4 regions of the Kitasatospora sp. NPDC022856 genome follow, and region 2 is predicted to be linked to each of the others. Evidence: riboswitches for the same ligand, from Rfam matches in the RefSeq annotation. Region 2 holds a riboswitch; each other region holds the start of a gene.
What was found. A riboswitch is a leader RNA that binds a small molecule or an ion and turns the genes downstream of it on or off. The one in region 2 is predicted to bind cobalamin.

Region 1 (4,495 bases), on a different contig from region 2:
AGCAGCACCGGCACGTCGTGGGCCGCCAGGTACTCCAGGTGGTCCGCCAGGAAGGAGAGGTCCGTCAGCAGCGCGCGGTACTCGGGGGTGTCGCCGGCGCTGTCGACGACCCGGCCGAACCAGCCCGGGTCCTTCGCGCCGGGCGAGGCCGAGCAGAGCACCCGGTCGAAGGACTTCACGTCCGAGCCCGGGTACGGCTCGTGGAAGGACATCCCGACCAGTCCGGCCGGGCCGCCGCCGTTGTCGGGCAGCTCGGTGCTGGTGCCGTCGCAGTTCTTCCGGGTGCCCGACGCCCCGTAGCTGCCGTCGTCCGGGCGCGGGTGGCCGGACCAGACGGCGGTCATCAGGTCGACGGCGTCGTCGGTGTACTGCCAGCCGACCGCGCAGGCCGGCCAGCGGCCCGCCGAGTAGGAGCGCGGGTTGCCGACGCCCCAGCCGTTCTGGCCGTAGCCGGGGCCGAGGTCGGTCTCGACGAAGCCGGGCAGCCGGCCGGTGATGTCGGCGGCCTTCTTGTAGTAGTAGCCGACCGGCTTGGTCCCCCGGTAGTCCCCGTAGTCGGGGTTGTAGAGCTCGTTGTGCGCCTCGACGTGCTGGCCGATCACCGTCCCGCCGGAGCGGCCGGCGCGGGCCGCGCTCTCCAGGTCGGCGAGGAGTTGCTGGACGGCCCGCGCGTTGGGCGAGGCCTGCGGGTCGCGGGCCAGCAGCTCGCGGCCGACCTCCGGCGCCAGGGTGCGCCCGGCGCCGCCCAGGGTGAGCGTGCTGCGGGCGGGCGCGTCCCGGCGGTCGCCGTCGGCCCGGCCGTCCTGGCCGACCAGCACCACCGCGCCGGCGGCGAGCAGCGCGCCGGCCGCGGCCAGCACGGCCGGTTTGGCACGCAGCGCGCGGGGCAGGGCCACGGACACTCCTCCGGATGCTCACCGGCACCGGCCTGCGCCGTCACAACCGGAACACGTGTACGACTGACAGGCGGTGAGCCTGCCACATCCCCCGGGGCCGGGGCGAGCGGACCCGCCGGGCGCGAACCGGGGCGGGCCCGGCCGGAACCGGGCCGAACCGGGCGGACCGTCAGCCCGCCGGGGTGGCGGCCGGTGCGCCGCCCGCCGCCTTGGTGCGCTGGAGGAGCTGGTTCTTCACGTGCTCGTCGAAGCCCGCGGCGGCCGCGGTCGCGGCGGCGTCCGCGGTGTTGCCGCCCTTGGCGGAGCCCTCGACGGTGAAGAAGCCGTACCGGCCCAGGGTGCCCTTGGTGTTGGTGCAGCCGGGGGTGGTGCAGAACGCCGGCGAGCCGGGGGCCGCGGCGCCCTTGAGGTGGCCGACGTAGTTCTTCACCGCGGTCTCGGCCTGCTGCTTGTGGTCGAAGACCGCGACGCCGACCGTCACCGCGCTGTCGCCGGAGACGTAGGTGGCCCGGAGCACCTGGCGGCAGCCCTGGTCACCGAGGACCTTGCCGAGGCCGCCGACCGTGGAGTTGCCGTCCCAGCAGGGCGAGTCGAGCGAGACCACGGTGCGGTTCCAGGTGGCGCCGTTGACCGTCACGGTGAGCGCCGAGAAGAGCGCCGCCGCGTCCTGCGGAGCCGGGTCGGTGGTCGCCTCCCAGAGCGGCTTCGACGGGTCCTCGGGCGTGGCGCTCGGGGTGGCCGTCGGGGACGCCTTGCCGGACGCCGTGGGCGCCGGCGGCTGGGTGGCCGCCGTGGCGGCGCCGGTGGGATCCGCGACCGGCTTCTTGTCGTCGCCCTTGTTCAGGAACAGCAGGCCGCCGGCGACCAGGCCGCCGACCACCAGGAGGGCGACCACGCCGCCGATGATCCGCGTCCGGCCCTTGCGCTTGGCCTCCGCCTCGTTCCGGTCCGCGAGGGCGGCCCAGTCCGGCTCGGCGTGCTGCGGCACGGGCTGGGGGTGCTGGGGCTGCGGCTGCCACTGGTGCTGCGGCGGCTGCGGCTGGACATGCTGCTGGTGCACCGGGGGCTGGGGCTGCGGCTGCACCGGCGCCGGCTGCTGCGGGACCGGCTGCGGCACGGGCGGCTGGACCTGCTGCGGCGGCTGCGGCTGCGGCACGGACGGCACCGGCGGCTGGACCGGCTGCGGCGCGGGCACCGGCGGCCCGTACGAGGCGGGCGGCGGACCGAACCCGCCCGGGGCCGGCGGCACCGGCTGCGGCGCGCCGGGGTACGGCGCGGGCGGCGGGCCCTGCGGCGGCTGTCCGGGCGTGCCCGGCTGCTGGTTCTGCGCGCCACCCGGCCCGGCGGGAGGGGGCGGCTGCTGCCCCGGCGAGCCGGGTCGGCCGCTCCACTCCCCGGGCGTGCCCGTTCCGTCGCTCATGCGCCCCCCTCACTGCCTTCGGCGGCCGCTCCGCGAATCACGTCGGTGTCGACGACCCGCTGGCTCCGCTCCCTCATGAGCCGAGATCGTAGGGCATGCCCCTGACGGCGGGCCTGCCCGGTGGCCGATCCGTTTCCGAATCCGAACACCGGCCGGGCCCCGGGCAGTCCCGGTGACGCCCTGCGCCGTGGTCCGCGAAGGCCCTGGAACGACCCTGCGGCGGCTCCCGGCGCCGGCCCCCGCGGCGGGCGGCCGGGGGCCGGCCGCAGCCCCGGAACGGCCCCGGAACAGCCCGGGAAAGGCCTCTCACCGGTACCACCTGCGATCACGTCGACACGCGACGCCGCACAACATGTGGGGTCGCATCGAGCGGACACCACTAGATGTATGCTCATCCCTGCTGTCGACGCAGGGGAACCCGGTGCGAGTCCGGGACTGCCCCGCAGCGGTGTGCGGGCGGCTCCGACAGAGCCCGCGAGTCCGAATACCTGCCGACGGCGTGCCGCCTGGCCTCCCCGCAGAGGCCTTTCGCACCAGCACCACTTCCGGGCCTCGCGGGCGGGCCGGGGATGCCACCGTCGCGCGCCGCCTCCGGGCCGGCGCGCCGTGCTCCCCTGCCCCGAACGGTCCGGCCCGAGCCACCGCCGACGCCGATCGCCGCCAGGAGAGAGCGCCTTGACCACCGCTGCCTCAGTCACCCTGCCCGCCCAGGGTTCCAGCTCCGCCCCCGTCGACCCGACGGTGTCCGACCCCGGTGGCGCACTGCTCCGGCTGCTGACCGACCGCAGCGCCGACCTCCCCCAGGTGGACCCCGGCCATGTCGCCGCCGCCGCGCTGCGCGGCCGCCACGCCGGCTCGGACTTCGCCGAGCTGCGCGGGCTGGCCGTGGACGCCGCAGCGTCGATGATCGCCGAGGACCCGCAGTACTCGAAGCTCGCCGCGCGACTGCTCGCGCTGGAGATCGTCGACGAGGCGGTGAGCCAGGGTTCGGTCACCTTCTCGGACTCGATCGCGGTCGGCCACGCCGAGGGCCTGATCGGCGACTCCACCGCCGACTTCGTCGCCAAGCACGCCACCGCCCTGAACGCGCTGATCGACCCCGAGGGCGACGGCCGCTTCGAGTACTTCGGCCTGCGCACCGTCCAGTCCCGGTACCTGCTGCGCCACCCGATCACCCGCAAGGTCGTCGAGACCCCGCAGCAGTTCCTGCTCCGCGTCGCCTGTGGTCTGGCGGTCGGCGACAACGAGCAGTCGGTGCGCGAGGTCTCCGAGCTGTACGGCCTGATGAGCCGGCTGGAGTACCTGACCTCCTCGCCGACGCTCTTCAACTCCGGCACCAAGCACCCGCAGATGTCGAGCTGCTACCTGCTGGACTCGCCGCTGGACAACCTGGACTCGATCTACTCCCGGTACGCCCAGATCGCCCGTCTCTCCAAGCACGCCGGCGGCATCGGCCTGTCCTACTCGCGGATCCGCTCGCGCGGCAGCCTGATCCGGGGCACAAACGGCAAGTCCAACGGCATCGTCCCGTTCCTGCGCACCCTCGACTCCTCGGTCGCCGCGGTCAACCAGGGCGGCCGCCGCAAGGGCGCGGCCTGCGTCTACCTGGAGACCTGGCACGCGGACATCGAGGAGTTCCTGGAGCTGCGCGACAACACCGGTGAGGAGGCGCGCCGCACCCACAACCTCAACCTGGCGCACTGGATCCCGGACGAGTTCATGCGCCGCGTCAACGCGAACGCCGACTGGTCGCTGTTCTCCCCCGCCGACGTGCCCGAGCTGGTCGACCTCTGGGGCGCCGAGTTCGACGAGGCGTACCTGAAGGCCGAGCAGGCCGGCAAGGCCGTCCGCACCATCCCGGCGCAGACCCTCTACTCCCGGATGATGCGCACCCTGGCGCAGACCGGCAACGGCTGGATGACCTTCAAGGACGCCTCCAACCGCGCCGCCAACCAGACCGCGCTGCCCGGCCGCACGGTGCACAGCTCCAACCTCTGCACCGAGATCCTGGAGGTCACGGACGACTCCGAGACCGCCGTCTGCAACCTCGGCTCGGTCAACCTCGGCGCCCACGTCGCCCCCGGTGCCACCGCCGCCGACCTGCTGAACGCGATGGACTGGGACCGCCTGGACGCCACCGTCCGCACCGCCGTCACCTTCCTCGACCGCGTGGTGGACA
Region 2 (4,495 bases):
CCGTGATGCCCGGCTGGGTGCCGGCGCCGAAGGACCAGCCCTCGACGTCGCCAGGGGCCGGGTTGTAGTTGCCGGCGCCCAGGCTGCTGTAGGACCAGGGGCCGCCGTGCTGGGCGTGCCAGTACGACCAGTAGGCGCTGCCGGTCGGGTTGGTGCAGGTGGCGGGCAGTGCGTTGATCTTGCAGACGAAGCCCGGGAAGCGGGGGTGGAAGGCGTACGAGAACCCGGCGCCGGTGAGCGCGGCGAGCCCGCTGGCGGGGTCGCCGGGGGCGCAGCCGGTCTCGATGCCGCCGCCGACGGCGGTGAAGTCGACCACGACGGTGACGCCGGTGGTTCCGTTGCAGGCCGCCGCCTGGGCCTGCGGGGCCTGGGCGGCGGAGACGCCGAGCAGGCCGGCGGTGAGGGCCGCCGCGGCGGCGATCGACCCGAGCATCCGGCGGACGGGGCGGGACGGGGTGAGGGTATCGGTCATCGGAACTCTCCTCGTGGGATCAGGGTTCGGCGTCTCAGCGGGTGGCCGGGGCCGGGCAGGCGAGGGTGGGGGCGCCGGGGCGGGACCCGGCGGCGGAGAGGGTGGCCAGCGGGGTGCCCGCCAGGCCGAGGACGGCCTGCGCGGTGGCCCGGGCGCCGTTGCCCGCGGTGAAGCCCGACGCGTCGTAGGCGACCGCGCCGCGCACCGCCGGGTCGGCGGAGCAGCCCTGCTGGAACTTCACCAGCCGGCTCCAGCCCTTGAGGCCGGCACCGAGGCGCCCACCGGAGAGCAGTGCCTGGGTGGCCAGGCCGGTGGTGTTGGCGTTGGAGGCGGTCGCCCCGGCGGCCGCGAAGCCGCCGTCGGCGTTCTGGTGCGTGGTCAGCCAGCCGAGGCCCGCGTTCGCCTCGGCGTTGCGGCCGTTGACGGCGAGCGCCTGGACGGCGAGGGCGGTGGCGTCGGCGTCACTGGTGCAGGTGGGCTGGCCGAAGGCGGACGGGTAACCGCCGTCCGCGCACTGGCTGTTCGCCAGGAAGTCGACGGCCGCGGCGGGAGCGTCGCCGGGGGTGCGGTGCAGGGCGATCAGGGCGAGGGACTGGCCGAAGGCGTTGCTGTAGTCGCCCCACTGCGACCGGTCGGAGAACCGTCCTTCGGCGGTCTGCAGCGAGCGCAGCCGGGCTGGCAGGTCGACGCCCCCGAAGGATGCCGGGTTCCCACCGCGCACCTCGACGGCGAGCAGCAGCTTCGCGGTGGCGCCCGCGTAGGCCTCGGTGGCGCCGTCGCCGAGGTAGCCGGAGATGATCTCGGGCTTCGCCAGCCAGGCGGTGGCCTTCGCGGCGGCCTCGTCGGAGCTGTGCGAGGCGGCGAAGGCCAGCACGGCATCGACGGTCAGACCCTGGTCGGGGTAGGCGGTGCCGTTGAAGACGGACTCGAAGTGGTCGCCGTCCACGAGCTGGCGGGCCAGCCAGCCGCCAGCGGCGGCGTCGGGACGAACGGTCCGGGAGGACGTCGTTTCGGCGTGGGCGGCGGTGGCCACCGGGAGCGCGGTGGCGAGCGCCAGGGCGGGTATCGCGAGCAGACCGAGGGTGCGGCGGAGCGTGGGCATGAGTGCCTTTCCGGGCCTGGACGCAGGGGCCCGGAGGACGCCGGGCAGCACGCCGGGCAGCCCTCGGAGCTCCGGCCCGCAGACCACGACGGGAGGAGGGGACGACACATCCCCGCCGACGGGTACTCGGGCTCGCCGCCGACATGCCGTCGGCGGCCTACCGTTGCGGGTCAGCGCCGGATTCGGACCGGACTTCCCCCGTCGACGGAGTCACAACGTGACGGCTCATCATGGCGAAACGGAAAAGATCGGGTCAAGGGATCGTGCGTCACATCACGCAGGCACCAGCGGGTTCCGCCGGCACACTACGCCTGGCCGACGGGACCGCAGCGGACCGGGCCCGCGAGCGCGAGGGCTGGATCACGGACACCTACCTGCTCCGGCGGTCCGAGAGCTGACGGGCGGTGCGCCGCCCCGGACGAGGGGCGGCGCACCGCGGGCGCCGTCAGCGGTTGCGGAACTCCGGCGGGCGCTTCTCCGAGAAAGCCGCCATGCCCTCCTTCTGATCAGCCGTCGCGAAGACGGCGTGGAAGAGGCGGCGTTCGAAGCGGACGCCCTCGGCGAGGGTCGTCTCGTACGACCGGTTGACGTCCTCCTTGAGCATGATCGCCGCCGGGGTGGACATCGCCGCGGCGGTCTCGGCGGTGGCCAGGGCCTCGGCCGGCAGCCGGTCGGCGGGGACGATGCGGGAGACCAGTCCGGCCCGCTCCGCCTCCTCGGCGCCCATCATCCGGCCGGTCAGACAGAGGCCGCGAAGGCCTTCTCCGAGTCGGTGACCACCAGGCAGCCGATGTCCGGGTCCCGGTCGAACTCCGTCGCCGCGGAGACGACTTCGCTCATCAGGAGCGTGTTGAGCGCGTTGAGCGCCTTCGGCCGGTCGAGCGTGATCAGCCCACCCGGCCCCTGCGCTCGACCAGGATCGTCTCGTAGGTCTCGGTCATTTGCCGCCCTCCCTCAAAGTGGTGATGATCGCCGAGAAGTCCAGGCCCGCACCCTCGTCCGCCGCGAAGTCCGCGTACAACTGCGCCGCTCTGCGACCGAGCTCGGTCGGCAGGCCCGCTGCGTCGGCGGCCCCGGCGGCCAGTCCGAGGTCCTTGGCCATCAGCGCGGCGGCGAACCCGGCCGCGTACTCGCGGTTCGCCGGACTGGCCGGCACCGGCCCGGGGACCGGACAGTTACTGGTGAGCGCCCAGCACTGGCCGGAGGCCGTCGAGGCGACGTCGAACAGCGCCTGGTGGCTGAGCCCCAGACTCTCCCCGAGCACGAACGCCTCGCTGACCGCGATCATCGAGATGCCGAGGATCATGTTGTTGCAGATCTTCGCCGCCTGCCCCGCACCGGGCGCGCCGCAGTGCACCACCTTGCGGCCCATCGCCTCCAGAACCGGGCGGGCGCTCTCGAAGTGCTCCTTCTCCGCGCCGACCATGAAGGTGAGGCTCGCGGCCGTCGCGCCGACCACCCCGCCGGAGACCGGCGAGTCCACCGCGCGGTGCCCGGCGTCCACCGCGAGATCGTGCACCGCCCTGGCATCCGCGACGTCGATCGTCGAGCAGTCGACGAAGAGCGTTCCCGGGCCGGCGGCGGGCAGCAGCTCCGCGTAGGCGGCCAGGACGTGGCGGCCGGCCGGCAGCATGCTGATGACGACGTCGGCCTCGCGTACGGCCTCGGCCGCGGACCGCGCAGGGCGGATGCCCACCTCCTCGGCGTGCCGCAAGGCCTCCGGCACCAGGTCGTAGCCGGTCACCCGGTGCCCGGCCTTGACCAGGTTGGCGGCCATCGGGCCGCCCATGTTGCCCAGTCCGATGAATCCGATGCTGTGGCTCACCAGCGCTCCAGGGGTGTGGTGGCGGCGAGGCCGAGCTCGTGCTCGCCGAGCGGGGCGAAGTAGCGGGCCACGGCAGCGGGTTCGACGGCGCTCAGCGTGTCCGGGCTCCACTGCGGCGAACGGTCCTTGTCGATCACCTGGGCCCGGATGCCCTCCGCGAGGTCCCGCGTGGCGAGCGCCGCGCAGGAGCTGCGGTACTCCTGGTCCAGCACCGCTTCCAGCGGGCCCAGCGCCCGGGCCCGGCGCAGCGCCGCCAGCGTGGCCTTCACGGCGGTGGGCGAGTTGGCGGTGATCCGGTCCACGGCCTTCTTCGCCTCGGGTTCGCCGCTGTCCCGCAGCCGGTCGAGGATCTCCTCGACGGTCCCGGCCGCGTAGCAGCCGTCGATCCACGCACGCTGCCCCTCCAGCCGGCCCGGCGGTGCGGGTTCGACGTGCCGTTCGAGGGCGTCGTGCACGGGCAGCTCGGCCAGGTCGTCGAGTAGGGACGGGAGGCGCTCGGCCGGCACGAAGTGGTCGGCGAGCCCGCAGAGCAGCACGTCCGCGGCGCCGACGGAACCCGCGGTCAGGGCGAGGTGGGTACCCAGCTCGCCCGGGGCGAGGGCGAGCAGGTAGGTGCCGCCCACATCGGGCACGAAGCCGATCCCCGCCTCCGGCATCGCCACCCGGGTGGTCTCGGTGACGATCCGGACACTGCCGTGAGCGGAAACCCCGACCCCGCCGCCCATCACGATGCCACTCATGACGGCGACGTAGGGCTTGGAGTACCGGGCGATCCGGGCGTTGAGGCGGTACTCGTCGCGCCAGAACTCCTCGACGGCGCCCGGGTCCCCGCCGGTGGCGGCACGGTGGATGGCGACGATGTCGCCACCGGCGCAGAAGGCACGGTCGCCGGCGCCGGTGACGACGACGGTGTCGACCCGCTCGTCCTGCTCCCACGCGTCCAGGGCCTCCGAGATCGTCCGCACCATGCCGTGGGTGAGGGCGTTCAGGGCGGCGGGCCGGTTGAGGACGATCAGCCCGGCGCGGCCATCCCACTGGACGAGGACCTCCTCGGTGTCGTTCCCGGTCATCAGGCGGCTCCGGTCAGGCCGCGGGC
Region 3 (4,495 bases), on a different contig from region 2:
CCGCGCCCCTCGGCGCGGTCCACCACGGTGGTCAGGTCCAGGGAGTCCTCGGCGTCCAGCCAGAGCCCGGACAGCATCGGCAGGGTGCCCAGCACCGGACGGCCGGTCAGCTCGCGCAGCATCTCCAGCCCGGGCGCCAGGAGCCGCGCGTCGCCGCGGAACTTGTTGACGAACCAGCCCGCCACATGGTGCTGGTCCTGCTCCGACAGCAGCGCCAGCGTCCCGTACATCGCGGCGAACACGCCGCCGCGGTCGATGTCGCCGACCACCACGACCGGCAGGCCGGCGGCGGTGGCCAGGCCCATGTTGGCGATGTCCCGGTCCCGCAGGTTGATCTCGGCGGGCGATCCGGCGCCCTCGCAGACCACCACGTCGTAGCGCCGGCGCAGGTCGGCCAGGCACTCCAGCGCTCGCTCCAGCAGGACGGGCTTGCGGTCGCGGTAGTCCAGCGCGCCGACCTCGGCGACCGCCCGGCCGAGCAGCACCACCTGGCTGCGGCCGTCCGCGCCGGGCTTCAGCAGCACCGGGTTCATCGCCGCCTCGGGCTCCACCCGGGCCGCCTGGGCCTGCATCGCCTGGGCGCGGCCGATCTCGGCACCGTCGGCGGTGACGAAGGAGTTCAGCGACATGTTCTGCGCCTTGAACGGCGCCACGGCGACGCCCTGACGGGCCAGCCAGCGGCAGATGCCCGCGGTGACCACGCTCTTGCCGGCGTCCGAGGTCGTCCCGGCGACCAGCAGTGCGTTGCTCATGCGCTCCCCCTTCTCGTCCCCGCCTTGAGTGCCTGCACGACGGCGTGCCCGGCGACGGTCGTACCCAGTGCGAGCAGTCCCACCCGGCGGGAGAGCCGGCAGGCGCGCTCGATGTCGTCCACCGTCACCGGTCGCAGCTCGCCGCCCAGTACCGGCCGGTGCTCGACCCGGGCGCCGTACCGCAGGGTGCCGCCGAGCCGCACGCCGACGGCACCGGCGAAGGCCGACTCGGCCTGGCCCGCGTTGGGGCTGGGGTGGGCGGAGCCGTCCCGGCGCCAGACCCGCCAGGCCGTCCGGGGCTCGGGCGCGGCGGCGACGGTCAGCAGCGCGGTCAGCCGCGCGCCCGGCCAGCCCGCCACGTCGTCCAGCCGCGCCGAGGCCCAGCCGAACCGGGCGTGGCGCGGCGAGCGGTGGCCGACCATCGCGTCCAGGGTGTTGACCGCGCGGAACGCCAGCAGCCCGGGCGTGCCCGCGAGGGCGCCCCAGACGAGTGCGTTGACCACGGCGTCGGCGGTGTTCTCGGCGACCGACTCGACCACCGCGCGGGCGATCTGCCCCTCGTCGAGGGCGCTCGGGTCCCGCCCGCACAGGTGCGGCAGCCGCTGCCGCGCCGCCGCGAGGTCGTGCGCGGCGAGCGAGCGTCCGATCGAGCGGGCCTCGCGGGTGAGCGAGGTGCCGCCGAGCACCGTCCAGGTCGCGGCGGCGGCCAGCGCGGCCCGCCCGAGCGGCCGGCGGCCCAGGGTGCGGTCGGCCGCCAGCGCGCCGGCCGCGACGGTGCCCACGCAGAGCGCCGTGAAAGCCGTTCCGACGGCGCGGTCGTCCCGCCAGATCCGCCGCTCCAGCCGGCCGGCCGCACCGCCGAAGACGGCCACCGGGTGGCCGCGGCGCGGGTCGGCGAAGCGGGCGTCGGCGAGGTACCCGGCCGCGGCCCCCAGGGCGAAGGCGGCGGCGCGGGTCAGCGGGCGCACGGTGGACAGCGGAGGGCTCGGAAGGTCGGGGCAGCCTGCATCGCGTGCGTGTCCTCACTCAGGGTCCGCGCCCTGGATCGACGTACCGGGGGCGAGAGTCTCCTGGCTTCCGGGTCGAACGCACCCCCGGGCCCGGCGGCGGCTTCTGACGGCCCGCCGCGATGGGCCCCCTCCGGCGCCGTGGCCGGCGGAGGAGGGACTCCGAGTGTGCTCCCCGGTGACAGTGGCGGGACCGCGCCGGACTCGCACCGGCTTCCTCTGCATGCCTCCGTTTGGCTGAAGGATCCCATCACGCGGCCGAACCGTGCGTCAACCAAGGTCACGGAGGGGTTGGTCACAGCGGAGCCGGGCCGCCCGACCCCGTCGCTACCTCCGATCGGCACCCCCCGCAGGGGCATGACAGCCTGTGCGATCGTCCAGTCACCCGGAGGAGCCTCCGGGCCCGCTTCGTGTGTTCGGCGGCTGGGGGGCGGCCGGACCGCCCCCTACCGTCGGGCCATGCGACGCAGACAGCCACCCGCCGTGCCCCCGGTGCCCTTCTCGCCCGCGGCCGCCCGCGCGCACCGCGCCGGCCTCGGGCTGACCCCCGAGCAGGTGGTCGAGGGCATGGCCGCGCACGGCGTCCGGCTGCTGCCCTCCCACGTGCTCGGCTGGGAGAGCGGCGAGCTGCGCCCCGCCGAGGACGAGTTCATCGCCCTGGCCCGGGCGCTCTGGTGCCCGCCGGCCCAGCTGATGGGCGTCCGCCCGGCCCGGCTGCGGGACTTCCGGGTCGCCCGGGAGCTCAACCAGGAGAGCGCGGCCCACCGGATCGGCCTCGCACTGGACCGCTACCAGCGGGCCGAGGCGACCGGTCAGTGGGACGGCGACCAGGAGCAGACCCACGCGCTGGCCCAGGTGCTCGGCACGACCCTGCGCGAGCTGGTCGCGGTGACCGGCCGGGCGCAGGAGCTGGACCGGCGGCTGCGGCAGTGCGTGGACGGCCGCTGGCAGGCGCAGCTCCGGCCGATCGGCCGGATCGTGCCGGTGCACGAGGGCGACCTCACCGCCGTGCTGACGGCGCTGCAGAACGAGTACCAGGTCACCTCCCACTGGGGCGCCGGCAGCTGGGGCTCCCCGGCCCCGGCGGCGGACACCCGCGCGGCGGCGGCCCGGCCGCTCGGCGAGCGGTTCTGGGAGCTGCTGGAGCGCCTGGAGACCGAGATCCCGGTCTGACGGGCCGGTACCGCGCCGCCCCCGCGCGGCGCCTCCCCCTCCCTGCCCTCTCCCTCTGCCGCTTCCCGCGCCGCCGCTTCCCGCAGCCGCTTCCCGCGCCGCCGTGACCAGAGGGCCGAGAACCGCGCCGCCGCTTCCCGCAGCCGGTTCCCGCGCCGCCGCTTCCCGCAGCCGGTTCCCGCGCCGCCGCTTCCCGCAGCCGCTTCCCGCGCCGCCGTGACCAGAGGGCCGAGAACCGCGCCGCCGCTTCCCGCAGCCGGTTCCCGTGCCGCCGTGACCCGGCCAAGACCCCCGCCGCCAAGACCCGGCCAAGACCCGCGCCGCCGTGACCCGGACGGCCGCGTCCGGTGGCCGGGTGGCGCCCCCGCGAGTGGACTGGTGGGCAGACTGCCCAGTCCGCGACCAACAGAGCGGGGAGCGATATGCGTTGGGGAACCGCAGCCGCCGTGGCGGCCGCCGCCGTCGGCACCGGGGCCGCCGTCCTGCTGATCGGCCGGAGGGCCTCCGAGCGGATGGTCCGCCCGGCGGTCGGCCGTGAGCGGGCCGCCGGCCCCGTCGTGGTGCTGACCCTCGCCGCCGGACGGGCCACCTTCACCCGCAGCGCCGAGAGCGCCCGCCCCGGCCGCTGGGCCGTCGAGTGGGGCGACGGGGGGCACGCGGTGGTCGGCGAGATCCTGCACGCCGACGAGCGGGGCGTCACCCGCCGGCTGGTCCGCGCCGACCGCGGCACCCTGGCCCCCGGTACCGCGGTCCGCTTCACGCCCCGCGTCCACCTCGGCGACCCGACCGGCGCCCTCGGCCTGCCGTACACCGAGACCGCCGTCCAGGGCGAGCTGGGCGCGCTGCCCGCCTGGCGGCTGGACGGCAAGCGGGGCACCTGGGTGATCCTGGTGCACGGCCCCGGCGCCGACCGGCAGCAGACCCTCCCGGTGATGCCCGTCCTGCACCGGCTCGCGCTGCCCGTCCTGGCCGTCACCTACCGCGGCGACGAGGGCGCGCCGGCCTCCCCGGACGGCCTCGGCCACTTCGGCGAGACCGAGTGGCGCGACGTCGAGGCGGCCCTGCGGCTGGCCCTGGACAGCGGCGCCGGGCGGGTGATCCTGTACGGCTGGTCGCTCGGCGCGACCATGGTCCTGCAGACCGCGGCCCGCTCCGCCTGGGCCTCCTCGATCAGCGGCCTGGTGCTGGACTCGCCCGTGCTCGACTGGTCGGCCACCGCCCGCCGGGGCGCCGCCCGGGCCGGCTACCGGGGCGCCGCCGCCGAGCTGGGCGCGCTCGCGGCCGAGGGCCGGGCCGGCGTGGATCTGGCCGACTTCGCCCGCCTCGCGGACGGCACCGACCTGCGGGTGCCCACGCTCCTCCTGCACGGGCCCGACGACGCGCTGGCCCCCTGGCAGGCCGCCGCCCGGCTGGCCCACCGCCGCTCCGACGTGGTCGGCCTCCAGGCCGTCCCCGGCGGCGAGCACGCCGGCCTCTGGAACGCCGACCCCGACCGCTACGAGGAGCACCTGCGGCGCTGGCTCACCCCGCTGCTCTGAGGCCCGTCTCGGGCGGTCCCAGCCG
Region 4 (4,495 bases), on a different contig from region 2:
GCTGACGCTCACCTCCTCGGGGCAGCTCGCGCTGGAGATCCTGCACAGCGACGAGTCGGCCGTGCAGGACGACCTGCTGGTGTCCCTGACGCGCGGTGAGCGCACCCAGTTGAACTCCCTGCTGCGGCGGGTGTGCGCCGCCGCAGCCCGGAGCGGCTCGGCGGGCTCGGCTCCGCGCCGGGCCGCCGACTGGGTCCTGACCCGCGAACGCCGCACGGAGTGGGCCGTCGAGCGCGAGGGCGCCGGCGGGGCAGCCGGGGCGCCCGGGGTGGCCGGCGAGCGGTCCGAGGACGTGGCCGACCGGGACGCCGGCGGGGCCCCGGCCGGTTCGTAGCCGTCCCGCCTCACCAGGTGAAACGGGCGCCGCGCGCCACTGATCGGTCACCCCGGCCGCCTCGGCGACGGGGTCGGCCTGCTCTGGGCCGAGATGTGGCGCCGCTTCAGTCCGGTCGCGATGATCTGCGTCGGCGCGGTCACCGTCGCCGGCCTCCGGCTCGGCTGGAAGCACGTCGGCGCGGTCTCCCCGCTCTGGACCACCGGCTACGGCACCGCCCTGCTGGTCAAGATCCTGCTGGTCGTCGGCCTGGTCACCGCGGGCGCCTTCAACCAGTTCCGGCTGATGCCCCGGATCGCCCGGGCCCCGGGCCGGTCGGCCCCGGGGGCGGGTGTGGGTCAGCTCCCGGAGCGGCGGAGGAGGTAGGTGTCCATGATCCAGCCCTTGCGTTCGCGGGCCTCGTCGCGGAGCGCGCGGATCCGGGGGGCGGTTTCGGCGAGGGGGCCGGAGACGAGGATCTCGTCCGGGGTGCCCAGGTAGGCGCCGTAGAAGACCTCCAGCCCCTCGGGGTCGATCCCGGTGAACGCGGCCCGCCCGTCCAGCATCACCACCACGTCGTCCACCTGCTCGGGGAAGCCCTCGGCGAGACGGCGGCCGGTGGTGATCTGCAGCGGGCGGCCGACCCGGGTCAGGGTGGTGCGGTGCCGGGCGGCGAGCGCCGAGACGCTGCTGATGCCCGGGACCACCTCGTACCCGAAGGTGGCGCCGCCGCGGGCCAGGACCTCGTCGATCACGGCGATGACGCTGTCGTAGAGGCTCGGGTCGCCCCAGACCAGGAACGCGCCGGTCTCCTCCGGGCCGAGGTGCTCGGCGACCAGCCGCTCGACCAGGTCGGCCCGGCGGGTGCGCCAGTCGTCCACGGCCGCGGTGTACGCCGGGGTGGCGCGGTCCCGCTCGGCGTCCGCGACCTCGATGACGCGGTGGCCCGGGCGGCCGTGCTCGGTCAGCAGCTGCCGGCGCAGCCGGATGAGGTCCTGCCGTTCCTCGTTCTTGTCGAGGATGAAGAAGACGTCGGTGCGGGCGAGGGCCTTGACCGCCTGCAGGGTGAGGTGGTCGGGATCGCCCGCCCCGATGCCGATGAGGAAGATGTGCCGCATGACAGTGATTGTGCCGTGCGGCTGCCCGTCCGCCGGGCGCGGCCGGTCCCGGGCGAACCGCCGGGTGGGCCGCGGGCGACCGGTCCGGTGGCACTGTGACGTCATGCACGCGCCCTCGACCCGGCCTTTCGGCCGTTGCCATGGCGGGCCGTCATGTTCTGGCTCCGCCGTCAGGGGTAGCCGGCACGGCGTGCGCGGCGGCGAGCACCTTGGCCGGGGTGACCAGCACGTCCTTCGTGACGCGCTCGTCCTCGACCACCGCCTCGACCACCACCTGAACTGCCCGGGCGGCCGGGGGCCGCCGGGGCCGTGCCGGCCATCCGCGATCCGGACAATCACTGACGCGCCGCCGGCGATGGGCCTAGGGTGGGCGGTGCAGTCGGTTCGCCGTGTCCTCCAGCCACGGCGTCGCAAGAGGGAACCCGGTGGGAATCCGGGACTGCCCCGCAGCGGTGAGTGGGAACGACCGCCGTCACACGCACTGGGCCCAGCCGGGCCCGGGAAGCGACGGCCAGTAGGTGTCCGGCCTGGAAGCCAGGCGGACGCGCCCGCGAGTCCGAAGACCTGCCACTGCCCGCGTGCACCCCGCACGCGGTGATCTCGGTGACCTCGAGGGCGGGTCGGCGGAGCGGGCGGGCCCACCCCGGTGCCGTGCCCCCACTGCCGTACCTCCACGCCGTCGTGCTCTCCCGGGATCGCAGCGCGACTCGCGAAGGAGAGTTCCGTGTCACCGAGTTCCACCACCCCGCAGGCCACCGTGTACGGCTACCCGAGGCAGGGTGCCGACCGGGAGCTGAAGAAGGCCGTCGAGGGGTACTGGGCGGGCCGCGTCGACGCCGCCGCCCTGCACGCCACCGCCGCCGTCCTGCGCCGCGCCAACTGGCGGCAGCTGGCGGACGCGGGCATCACCGAAGTCCCCACCGGCGACTTCTCGCTCTACGACCACGTCCTGGACACCACGGTCGCGGTCGGCGCGATCCCGGCCCGCCACCGCGCCGCCGTCGACACCGACCCGCTGGACGGCTACTTCGCCATGGCGCGCGGCACCCAGGACGTCGCACCGCTGGAGATGACCAAGTGGTTCGACACCAACTACCACTACCTCGTACCGGAGTTGGGCCCGGACACGGTCTTCGCCGCGAACTCCGCCAAGCCGGTCTCCGAACTGCGTGAGGCGCTCGGCCTCGGCCACCGCCCCCGGCCCGTGCTGGTCGGACCGCTGACCTACCTGCTGCTCGCCAAGCCCGCCCCCGGCGTGGCCGCCGACTTCCGGCCGGTCACCCTGCTGGACCGGCTGCTGCCGGTCTACGCGGAACTCCTCGCCGACCTGCGGGCCGCCGGCGCCGACTGGGTCCAGCTGGACGAGCCCGCGCTCGTCCAGGACCGCACCCCGGCCGAGCTGAACGCCGCCACCCGCGTCTACCGCGAGCTCGGTGCGCTCACCGACCGCCCGCAACTGCTGGTCACCAGCTACTTCGACCGGCTCGGCGAGGCCCTGCCCGTCCTGGCCAAGGCCCCGATCGAGGGCATCGGCCTGGACTTCACCGGCCCCGGCGCCGCCAACCTCGACGACCTCGCCGCCGTCGGCGGAGTGCCCGGCAAGCGCCTGGTCGCGGGTGTGGTGGACGGCCGCAACATCTGGATCAACAACCTGGAGAAGTCCCTCGCCACCCTCGGCACGCTGCTCGGCCTGGCGGACCGGGTCGACGTCGCACCGTCCTGCTCGCTGCTGCACGTCCCGCTCGACGCCGACCTGGAGCGCGACCTCGACCCGCAGGTCGCCCGCTGGCTCGCCTTCGCCCGTCAGAAGACCACCGAGGTCGCCACCCTGGCCCGCGGCCTGGCCCACGGCACCGACACCATCGCGGCCCAACTGGCCGCCAACCGGGCCGACCTGGCCTCCCGCGCCGGCTCGGCGCTGACCCGCGACCCGGCCGTCCGGGCCCGGGTCGCCGCCACCGCCCCCGAGGACGCCCGCCGCGCCCCGGCCTACCCCGAGCGCGCCGAGGCGCAGCGGGCCCGGCTCGGCCTGCCGCTGCTGCCGACCACCACCATCGGCTCCTTCCCGCAGACCACCGAACTGCGCACCGCCCGCGCCGACCTGCGCGCCGGCCGCATCGACGACGGAACCTACCGGGACCGGATGCGGGCCGAGGTCCGCGAGGTGATCGCCTACCAGGAGAAGGCGGGCCTCGACGTGCTCGTCCACGGCGAGCCCGAACGCAACGACATGGTGCAGTACTTCGCCGAGCAGCTGACCGGCTACCTGGCCACCCGGCACGGCTGGGTGCAGTCCTACGGCACCCGCTACGTCCGGCCGCCGGTGCTGGCCGGGGACATCTCCCGCCCGCACCCGATGACCGTCGACTGGTACCGCTACGCGGCCGATCTGACGGACCGTCCGGTCAAGGGCATGCTCACCGGACCGGTGACCATGCTCGCCTGGTCCTTCGTCCGGGACGACCAGCCGACCGGCGACACCGCCCGGCAGGTCGCGCTCGCCCTGCGCGACGAGGTCACCGACCTGGAGGCCGCCGGCGCCGCCGTCATCCAGGTCGACGAGCCGGCGCTGCGCGAGACCCTGCCGCTGCGGTCCGCCGACCGGGCGGCCTACCTGGAGTGGGCCACCGAGTCCTTCCGGCTCTCCACCTCCGGGGTCCGCGCCGACACCCAGATCCACACCCACATGTGCTACGCCGAGTTCGGCGCGATCATGACCGCCATCGACGAGCTCGACGCCGACGTGATCTCCCTGGAGGCGGCCCGCTCGCACATGGAGGTCGCCCACGAGCTGGCCGGGGCAGGCTACCCGCGCGAGGTCGGCCCCGGCGTCTACGACATCCACTCGCCCCGGGTGCCGAGCACCGAGGAGGCGGCCTCGCTGCTCCGCGCCGGGCTGGCCGCGATCCCGGCCGAGCGGCTCTGGGTCAACCCCGACTGCGGCCTGAAGACCCGCGGTTGGGCGGAGACCCGGGCCTCGCTGGAGCACCTGGTCGAGGCGGCCAGGCTGGTCCGCGCCGAACTGGGCGGCTGACACCGCGCCGGAGCGGGCGGCGGGCCGGCC

Region 1: it holds a riboswitch for cobalamin, as region 2 does, so the genes downstream of both, ACZ34W_RS05710 (ribonucleoside-diphosphate reductase subunit alpha) here and ACZ34W_RS33070 (peptidase) in region 2, are expected to answer to the same signal.
Region 3: it holds a riboswitch for cobalamin, as region 2 does, so the genes downstream of both, ACZ34W_RS06860 (cobalamin biosynthesis protein) here and ACZ34W_RS33070 (peptidase) in region 2, are expected to answer to the same signal.
Region 4: it holds a riboswitch for cobalamin, as region 2 does, so the genes downstream of both, metE (5-methyltetrahydropteroyltriglutamate--homocysteine S-methyltransferase) here and ACZ34W_RS33070 (peptidase) in region 2, are expected to answer to the same signal.

What each region holds. Positions count from the first base shown of each region.
Region 1 is NZ_JBVHHE010000003.1:174,732-179,226, reverse strand. It holds gene ACZ34W_RS05720 (glycoside hydrolase family 26 protein) at 1-896, opposite strand, end outside; gene ACZ34W_RS05715 (hypothetical protein) at 1,066-2,316, opposite strand; cobalamin riboswitch at 2,700-2,826, shown strand; gene ACZ34W_RS05710 (ribonucleoside-diphosphate reductase subunit alpha) at 3,016-4,495, shown strand, end outside.
Region 2 is NZ_JBVHHE010000044.1:14,292-18,786, reverse strand. It holds gene ACZ34W_RS33075 (flagellar hook-length control protein FliK) at 1-472, opposite strand, end outside; gene ACZ34W_RS33070 (peptidase) at 507-1,574, opposite strand; cobalamin riboswitch at 1,675-1,824, opposite strand; partial or broken gene ACZ34W_RS33065 (enoyl-CoA hydratase-related protein) at 2,020-2,515, opposite strand; gene mmsB (3-hydroxyisobutyrate dehydrogenase) at 2,512-3,399, opposite strand; gene ACZ34W_RS33055 (enoyl-CoA hydratase/isomerase family protein) at 3,396-4,469, opposite strand; gene ACZ34W_RS33050 (acyl-CoA dehydrogenase family protein) at 4,469-4,495, opposite strand, start outside.
Region 3 is NZ_JBVHHE010000004.1:78,656-83,150, reverse strand. It holds gene ACZ34W_RS06865 (cobyric acid synthase) at 1-752, opposite strand, end outside; gene ACZ34W_RS06860 (cobalamin biosynthesis protein) at 749-1,720, opposite strand; cobalamin riboswitch at 1,814-2,006, opposite strand; gene ACZ34W_RS06855 (helix-turn-helix domain-containing protein) at 2,219-2,932, shown strand; gene ACZ34W_RS06850 (alpha/beta hydrolase family protein) at 3,355-4,470, shown strand.
Region 4 is NZ_JBVHHE010000009.1:259,782-264,276, forward strand. It holds gene ACZ34W_RS14210 (hypothetical protein) at 1-334, shown strand, start outside; gene ACZ34W_RS14215 (CopD family protein) at 428-700, shown strand; gene cobF (precorrin-6A synthase (deacetylating)) at 673-1,431, opposite strand; gene ACZ34W_RS14225 (hypothetical protein) at 1,583-1,705, opposite strand; cobalamin riboswitch at 1,794-2,017, shown strand; gene metE (5-methyltetrahydropteroyltriglutamate--homocysteine S-methyltransferase) at 2,156-4,465, shown strand; gene ACZ34W_RS14235 (SDR family NAD(P)-dependent oxidoreductase) at 4,359-4,495, opposite strand, start outside.